DNA from 3 places in the Candidatus Arthromitus sp. SFB-mouse-NL genome. Region 3 is predicted to be linked to each of the others. Evidence: predicted binding sites of a transcription regulator. Region 3 holds the regulator's gene; each other region holds the start of a gene.

What was found. The regulator Rex, encoded in region 3, represses fermentation and respiration genes when NADH is low (regulators of the CRP and FNR family bind a similar motif). The targets are predictions, from matches to a motif close to ATTGTTAANNNNTTAACAAT.
Region 1: a site for Rex is predicted at 1,845-1,864, ahead of adhE (bifunctional acetaldehyde-CoA/alcohol dehydrogenase). Genes of this name have one in related genera too.
Region 2: a site for Rex is predicted at 1,902-1,921, ahead of gap (type I glyceraldehyde-3-phosphate dehydrogenase). Genes of this name have one in related genera too.

What each region holds. Positions count from the first base shown of each region.
Region 1 covers NZ_CP008713.1:1,455,844-1,459,097, forward strand. Annotated here, with positions in the region: gene SFBMNL_RS06875 (glucoamylase family protein) at 1-1,691, opposite strand, end outside; gene adhE (bifunctional acetaldehyde-CoA/alcohol dehydrogenase) at 1,994-3,254, shown strand, end outside.
Region 2 covers NZ_CP008713.1:205,323-208,576, forward strand. Annotated here, with positions in the region: gene SFBMNL_RS08545 (hypothetical protein) at 487-612, shown strand; gene SFBMNL_RS01010 (hypothetical protein) at 898-1,740, shown strand; gene gap (type I glyceraldehyde-3-phosphate dehydrogenase) at 1,986-2,993, shown strand; gene SFBMNL_RS01020 (phosphoglycerate kinase) at 3,066-3,254, shown strand, end outside.
Region 3 covers NZ_CP008713.1:362,277-365,530, reverse strand. Annotated here, with positions in the region: gene SFBMNL_RS01740 (hypothetical protein) at 1-485, opposite strand, end outside; gene SFBMNL_RS01735 (DNA-3-methyladenine glycosylase family protein) at 569-1,444, opposite strand; gene SFBMNL_RS01730 (redox-sensing transcriptional repressor Rex) at 1,454-2,077, opposite strand; gene SFBMNL_RS01725 (hypothetical protein) at 2,181-2,675, opposite strand; gene SFBMNL_RS01720 (hypothetical protein) at 2,668-3,219, opposite strand.

The sequences.
Region 1 (3,254 bases), 560 kb from region 3:
TCATAATCTAAAATATTATTTTTATAACTGCTCTCCCTACCCTTGAGAAATTTTATAAATTCCATAATTTTGCCACGTTTACGTTCCCATCCCATATAAACCTTATTGCTTTCATTATAAATCTTATCCCTTATGAAAATATAAAACTTTTTATTGTGAAATTTATATTTACTATTTAAATCTTCAATTAATTTATTCACATATTCTAAAATTATACTATCTTCAGATTTATCATAAGAAATTGTATCAGTATAATCCAATAATAAAGAAAAATATAAATTATTATTTCTATTACATATATATGCTAATTCTAAATTTTTTACAATATCTTCCATATCTGATTTATTAGTCAATAATGCTGGAATAACAATAACTGTCTTTGAAGTATCTGGTATTTTCTTAGAATAATCCATTTTAGGCACAAATCTTTTCTCTACTTTAGCTAAAAATATATAATTAATAAAATTAATCCATATATCACTAACTATTAACAATATAAAAAAACTAAAAATAAACAAAATATACTTATTTTTAAACACATTATTTAAACTATACAATATGGCTACTCCGCTTAATATTATTGAAGAAAATATACATAAAAAATAATTTATTCTATTACTTATAATATTTCTTTTAACCTTATTAAATCTATAACTTCCATTATCAATTAAATAATATCCAATATGCCTAGAATAACTAGTATCTCCATTAGAACTTAACTTCACAATGTTCACTGCTTCTTCATATTCATTTAATTTATTTATTTTACACAATTTTTGCAAAACATATCTATAATGATTTCTACTTTCATAATCCATATTAGGATATACCCCAGATGGATCTTTTAAAAACTCTTTATGAACAGAGCTAACTTTCTCTAATTGAAGTTTCCAATTAAAATCAGATAAATCTTTTAAATGCTGTATATAAATACTTATTCTAATCCTATTATCTTTCAAATTATCTAAATTTTTTTCTTTAAATTTCTCATAAGTTAATTTTTCATTATTCAATATATTATCTAAAAATTTATTTATCAAATTATTATCAATTCTATTATCTTCCACAAGTTTCATAAAATAATCCAATGTATATAAAGAAATATTATTTTTTAATAAATATGATAATTTATTTGAAACTAATTTAAACCTTCCATTGTTTATATATTTAATAACATTATTAAATAACTTATAACCTTTATAATAATCCTCTTCAATTTTTCTTATATCATTTGCTAAATTAAATATTTTTTCTAATACTACATAATTTAAAAAAAACGGTATACTCCATAATTCATCTAAACTCGGTTTATACTTACTCTCATATAAGTTCAATTCATTAAAAAATTCTTCCTCTCGCAAAACAGTTTTTAAATTATTACAAAAATCGTTACAAAATAAATAAACACTAGGAAAATAAATATCATTTAATTTTATACAATTAAATTTTCCATTTCTAAAATACTTGCTCTCTAATAAATTAGTAATCCTATTTTGAATATACAAAAAATTATCCGTTAACCATAAAGAAGCTTCAGTTACATTACATCCCAAAGATTTTACTAACTCAATATACTTTATATTATCTAAAAACATCTTATTTTTACCCTTAAATGTACTAGCTAAATTAACTCTTTTTCTATAAATATTACTATATAAAATGTTCTCATCTGATAACATGCCATTTATCATATTATATCCCCTTTTCTAGTTAAAGACTGTAGCTTTTCCTATGATTTTTTGAAATATATTCTATTATTACCAATTTTTTATTATATATTCACTTTTTAACATTAATCCAATAATTAACTATTGATGTTTTTAAAACATTAGTGATATAATAAATTTGTTATTAAAATAACACTATAGGTTATTTTAATAACAAATATGAATATTTTCTTATTAAAAATAGTAATATAATTAAGTAATTGCTGCTATTATTTAGTACTACTATCTATTACTTAATAATTTAGAATTGGAGGATAATAATATCAATGAAATCAAAAAATCAAATACAAGAAAAAGAAACTTCAAATATAAGCTTAGTTATTAATTCTCTAGTAAATAATGCTAAAAAAGCTGAACAAAAACTTTTGAAATTAAATCAAAATCAAATAGATAAAATTGTATCAGCTATGTGTATTGCTGGTGCTGATAAAAACATAGAATTATCAAAATTAGCTATCGAAGAAACTAAACGTGGAGTTTTTGAAGACAAGGTTATTAAAAACCTTTTTGCTACTGAATACATTCATCATGATATTAAACATATTAAAACTGTTGGAATTATAAATGATGATCCAACTAAAGATTATTTTAATGTTGCTGAACCAGTTGGTATTATCGCTGGGGTTACTCCAGTTACAAATCCAACATCAACTGCTATGTTTAAAGCTATAATATCAATCAAAACAAGAAATCCAATAATATTTGCATTCCATCCGTCCGCCCAAAAATGTAGTTCAGAAGCTGCTAGAGTAGTTTATGAAGCTGCTATATCTGCTGGGGCTCCAGAACACTGCATTCAATGGATAAACGAACCATCCATCGAAGCTACTAATTTACTAATGAATCATCCAGAAATAGCTCTCATTTTGGCAACAGGTGGATCCGGAATGGTTAAATCTGCATATAGTTGTGGAAAACCTGCTTTAGGAGTTGGCCCTGGAAATGTTCCAGCTTATCTTGAGAAAACTTGTAACCTTCAGAGAGCTGTATCAGATATCATCATATCCAAAACTTTTGATAATGGTATGATTTGTGCATCAGAACAAACTGCTGTAGTAGATGAAGAAATCTCAAAATATTTTGAAAAATTAATGAAAGAATTAAATTGCCATTTATGTTCTGAAGATGAAATTAAAAAACTCGAAAAATATGCATTTCCTGAAGACAAAAACTCTTGTGTCTTAAATGCCAATATAGTCGGAAAATCAGCTAATGAGATAGCTAAAGAAGCTGGTTTTGAAGTTCCTGAAAAAACAAAGATATTAATTGCAAAAATAGATTCTATAGGCTCTAACTCTCCTCTATCACGTGAAAAATTAAGTCCTATTCTCTCATATATCATTGTTAAAAACTCTGATGAAGGAATCGAAAAATCTTGCCAAATAGTCGAGTTTGGAGGTCTTGGACATTCTGTAGCTATTCATTCATCCAATGAAGATATTATTAAAAAGTTCTCAGAAAAAGTTAAAGCTGGAAGAATAGTTGTAAACTCACCATCAACTCATGGAGCTATAGGTGATTTATATA
Region 2 (3,254 bases), 160 kb from region 3:
CATATTTTTAGACTTTATATTTATCATGGTTACAATGCTTAGATTTGCAACTCCACTAATATTTGCATCTATAGGAGCAGTTTTTTCTGAAAATATGAAGTTGTAAATATATGAATAGAAGGAATGATGGTGATGTGAGCTTTTTGGAGTTTGGGGAACCTATATATTAGGAAGTTCTATTGTAATAATTTTAATGCATTATTTGTTTGTGGGTATTACAGCAGTTATACATGGAATATTGAGCATATTTTTAAGAGTGAATCAAAATTTATCAGGGATTGGTATAAATTTATTTGCAACATCTATAACAAGTTATTTGGATCTCGGGGTCAAACAGATACAGTTAAAGTGGTACTGTATTCTAAAGAAATGTTTGAGAATATACATATTGTATTAAAATTATTGTCTAAATTAAATTAGTTTGTAATAGGTGCACTTGTAGTTATTGTATTATTACGGTTCATTTTATATAAGATTAGTATAGGGATAAGGGCGCTTGGTGAACATACAAAAGTTATAGATACCTTAGGAATAAATGTTTATGAAGTTAGATTTGTATGTGTGGTATTATCGGGAGTTTTGGCATGGCAACATTCTATATTGCTAATATAAATTTGATTAGAGTTGGTATAGTTAATTGAAGAGGATATATAGCCTTGGTTGCTATGATATTTGGTAATTGGAAATCATATATAACTTTTATGCATGTGTGATTTTTTCTTTATTATAAAAAAATTGGGTTAATGTATCTACAGAGATATATTATATGTTACCATATATATTGACCATGGTTGCGCTTATATTTTTCGCAAAGGAATAGTAATTTTCCATTATCTTTAGGAGAATTTTATGAAAAGGGTAAAAGATGATTTTATAATTGATAGAAGGGACTAATTTATGAGAAAATTATATGTATTTATTTTTATAGCAATATTTTTAATTATGAGCTCTTGTAGTGCTAATGGATATGATGTTATTTATATTCATAGTGATGAATTTGAGACTCTTGCTGAAGAAAATTTTAAGTATAATATGGAAAAACTGTTGGATAATTTTAAAGTTTTGAATATACCTAATGATGAAGAATTTATAGAATATTTCAATAAATTATCAAATGAACAAAAGAATAATAAAAATATATTTATTGTATCTGAAAAATTTTCAAATGTAGACATTTCAGATAAAATAGATAAAGTTATTTATATAAATAATAAGTTTAATATGGATATAAATAACTTATTGATAGATCAAAAACCTGTAAGTTATTTGCTAGGTATAATAAGTGGATTGGTGACAAGAAGAAACAGTATATTTATACTTTATTCAGAAGATTATGTTGATCATAGAGAGATTATTGATGCATTCATTACTGGTGTTAGGGAAGTTAATCTAAGAGCATATGATTCATTATCGAGTTTAGAAAATGTTAAATGTATAACACTAGATAATAAGGAGGAAATACAGGAGATTATTAACAGTGAAAGTGATATTGTATTTAATTTATCTAAAGAAGATATTATTGTTGATGATAAGTTTTTATTTGATTTAAATATGGATAATATTTCTGAAAATTTAGTAAGTATTTTATATGATTATGGGAGTTTTATAAATATACTTGAAAGTGGAAAAATTGCAACTTACTCAATTGGAATACACGATGAAAGTATAAAATTTAATCTGACTAATTTGCCTGAAGAAGTAGTTAATATATTTAATAAATATTTAAATAATATTAATTAGATTATAATAGGGTTTTAGAATCTATGTTCTAAGACCCTATTTTTTGTTTGTATATAAAAAATTATTAGTTATTAAAAATAATTATTTAAAAAATTAATTTTATGTTTTATAATTTATGTTATAAATTTATTTAAAAATATCATTGATTTCGATATTTTTAATATGTTAATTAAATAACAAAGAATATTTTTAACCATTCAGTTAAAGATATTAGTATATTTATTAGAAATTTAGGAGGAATTCTAATGGTTAAAATAGGGATTAATGGTTTTGGAAGAATAGGAAGAAATGTATTTAAGGCTTTACTCGAAAACTATGGAAGCGAACTACAGGTTGTTGCTATAAATGATTTGACTAATGCTAAAACTTTAGCACATTTGTTAAAATATGATTCACTTTTTGGAAAATTTGAAGGTACAGTTGAAGCTAAAGAAGATTCAATTATTGTAAATGGCAATGAAATAAAAATATTTGCAGAAAGAGAGCCATCAAATATTCCTTGGTCTAGTGTTGGATGTGAAATAGTAATTGAGTCCACAGGATTCTTTACTGATGGAGAAAAAGCTAAGGCACATATAAATGGAAGTGTTAAAAAAGTTTTAATTTCTGCTCCAGCTAAGAATGAGGATATAACTATAGTTATGGGAGTTAATAATGATAAATATGATCCTTCAAAGCATAATGTGATATCAAATGCTTCTTGTACAACAAATTGTTTAGCTCCATTTGCTAAAGTTCTTCATGAAAATTTTGGTATAGTTAAGGGTCTTATGACAACAGTGCACTCTTACACAAATGATCAAAAAATATTAGATGCACCTCATAATGATTTAAGAAGAGCTAGAGCTGCTGCTGAGTCTATGATACCTACAACTACAGGAGCTGCAAAAGCTGTTGCTTTAGTATTACCAGAACTTAAAGGTAAGTTGAATGGATTTGCATTGAGAGTTCCAACTCCAACAGTTTCTTGTACTGATTTAGTTGCAGAACTTTCAAAAGAAGTGACTGTTGAAGAGGTTAATGCGTCATTTAAAAAAGCATCAGAGACTACTTTAAAAGGAATTTTAGGATATGAGGAAGCTCCTCTTGTATCTATGGATTATAGACAAGATAAGAGAAGTTCTATAATTGATGCTTTGTGTACGATGGTAATAGAAGGCAATATGGTTAAAGTTGTTTCTTGGTATGATAATGAATGGGGATACTCAAATAGATTGGCAGATTTAGCACAGATGGTTGCTAAAAGTTTATAAGGAATGTATTTAAAGGTTGGTTTTATTTAAGATCAACCTTTATTGATAATTAGAATTTAAGGGGTAAGATATATGACATTTAATAAAAAGAGTATAGAGGATATTCAGTTAACTGGTAAAAAAGTTTTGATTAGATGTGATTTTAATGTTCCTATAGTAAACGGTAAAATAACTGATGAAAATAGATTATTAGGAGCGCTTGATACTATTATATATGCTCATAAGAATGGTGGGAAGGTTATACTTTGTTCACATTTAGGG
Region 3 (3,254 bases):
ATTTCTTCTACTTTTTTGTCTATATAATCTTGCCCAATATCACTTATTTTTAAATTATCCTGCTCTGCTTTTAAACTATTAATTTTATTTTGTACAATAACTATCTCCTCTCTCAGAAAAGTAACAGGATTAAGATCTAATGTAACTGGAAGATTCTCATATTTTTTAGGATCTTTATTATAATCATCTAACAAATCCATAATTTCTTTTTGATATTCTTTTATTTTATCATCAGATAAACTGCCTCCATTTATTGCATCAAACTTCTTAGCAATAATCTGTAAAACTGCACTATCTACGTTAGATAAATCATAATTATTTCCTAATATATCTATTCTACTATATCCTTTAAATTCTTCATATATATTATTTGTTAATTCACTTGATACAACTCCTTTACTTTCAACAGCATTAACATTAACATTCAGACCTAACATAAATAAAGAACTAGCTAATCCTAAAGAAAATATTTTATTTTTATTCATTTTTATATACCTCTTAGTTTAATAATCTCAATAATAAAGACAATTTTTATCATTTAAAAAGTTTTGAATTTTAAAAATATTATTCAAACTTTTATATTATTCTCCCTTACATAATAAAATAAATACTGCTGAGCAAGTCCACTAGAGTCTTTAAATAATTCTCTTCCAAAATCGCGTATGCCTTTTAATGAAGTATCTGGAGCAACATAAAATTTCATCATAGCTCTTTTCACCCAAACATCAACTGGAAATGCCGAATATTTTTTCATAGAAAATAACATTATACAATCAGATACTTTTGATCCAACACCACTAAATTTTTGTAATTCTTTATGGCACATATCATCATTTAAATTCATAATATACTCAATATCATTATCTTCATTAAGTAATTTTACAGTATTATATAAATATTTATCTCTAAATCCAACAGAACATTCTCTAAATTTTTCTTGGCTAAGATTAGCCAAATTTTCTAAACTTGGAAATTTATAATATATTCTTCCTTTATAGGAAATAGGATCACCATATTTCTCACTTATACTTAGTATAGCTTTTTTTATCATAGGTATCCTATTATTGGATGAAATTATAAAAGATAAAATCATTTCAAATGGATCTTGATTTAATATCCTGAGACCATGTCCAAAATTAATAGCAATATCTAGATATTTATCATGTTTTAGCTCTCCCTTTAACTTACAATAATCTCTCTCAAAATCAAAATAATTTATCCAAATATTTTCAAAATCATCTACATTTGAATTATGTATAATCAAATCCCCACTATCCATTTCTAATTCTATAACTCTTCCCTTGGCAACAATAATATATGTACCTATATTAGTCCGTTCCCATCGAAAACACTGTCCATTTTCAAATATATGTTTTAATACAAAATTGTTTGTTTTTTTTACAATTATCTTATTATCCAAATATCTATAATTTTTAAAATCCATTACTTATCTTTAAACTCCATTATTTATAAAATATGTTAATGTAAATAAACTATCATTTAAGTTGACATTTTCAACAAATGTTTTTTCAGTAGATACTAAATCTACTGTTGCAAAATTCCAAATTCCAATTACCCTATCTTTTAATACCGTATATATAGATTCAGCTTGAAATTCAGGAACACACAATATCGCTAAATCAATTTTATTATTTTTTATGTAATCATTTAATAATTCAATATCCAATACCTCTATACCTCTAAAAGATAACCCAATAATCTTAGGATTTATATCAAATATAGCTTCTATATTAAAACCCATAGTAAAAAACTTTGAATAATTCATAATAGCTTGTCCTATATTTCCAGCACCTATAACAATACAGTTATATTTTTTGCTTAAACCTAATATTTCCTTAATTTTTAAGTATAGTTCCTTAACTTTATATCCATATCCATGTTGTCCAAAATCTCCAAAACAATTAAAGTCTTGCCTAACCTGAGATGCTGTCGAACCTAATTTTATTGCAAGTTCCCTAGATGATACTCTCTCAATCTCTCGTATCAAAAAACCTTCTAAAACTCTTAAATATTTAGGCAACCTTTTTATTACTACTTTAGATATCTTACTAGACATTGTTACATATCCCCTTTAATTAATAAATATACATTTCTAAATTCTACTATTGACAATATGATTAACTAATTCTACACTATTTTAAAGCAAAATAAAATAAATACTACATCTTATAAATATAAAACTTATTAACTAACTGACTATAATCTAGTTTCAAATCCTCTCCATGAATGAATTTAAATTTATAACTATATATTCTATCTAAAAAACTTCTTATATCATCATTTATAATTCCTGTTGTAAAAATAAATATATTTTTGCATCCCTTACTTTCACAAATTCCAATTATATTTCTAACATCGTATAAACTCAGTACATTACAAGTACTATTATCATAATATAAAAACCATTCACAAAAATCATCATATAAATATATACTATCATTCTTAATCTTAAATCTATAGTTGTATGCTCGCATTAAAAATTCTAAAGCAAAGTCAGATAATTCCATATTATCAAACTCTAAAACCTTATCTAATACAGATATTCTATTATTTAATATTTTAAATATATTAAATAAATTATCAAATATATTAATTAAAATTGGTAAAATAATCAATACACATATAAATATCATAAATCCATAAAAATTAAGCATATAATAGCTCCTTGTTATACTCTTCATTACGTTTACGAGCAAATTTAATTATATCATACCCACTTACTATATCTATTTTATACTTATTAGAATTTAAATTTATATCGTTTATAAATTTACTTGCATCTTCAATTAAATCTGAATTAACAAATATTATACCTCTATTTACATTATCTTTAATCATATAATTTAATAAATCCAATACTTCATAATACGTAACTAAATCAAATTTTTTATTTTCTAATCTATCCTTTAATATGCAGGAGCAATATACCATTTTGCCATTTTGATTAAATTTTATGTCTACAACTTCCCTTCCACTAATATCTTCAATAACAATATCACTTATATCTTTCATTTTAGATATTATATACTTACACAATAATAAATAATAATCTACTCCATAATCTATTAAATCAATTCTATTAATTATTGATCTTGTTTTAAAATTATTTTTAAACTTAGTTTCAATACGTATTCTTATAAAAATCAAAAATTTATTAATACATAAAAATATCATTATAACAAAAAAATATTTAATCATCTATGTATCCTCCTTCAATTCTAGTATGAATTATT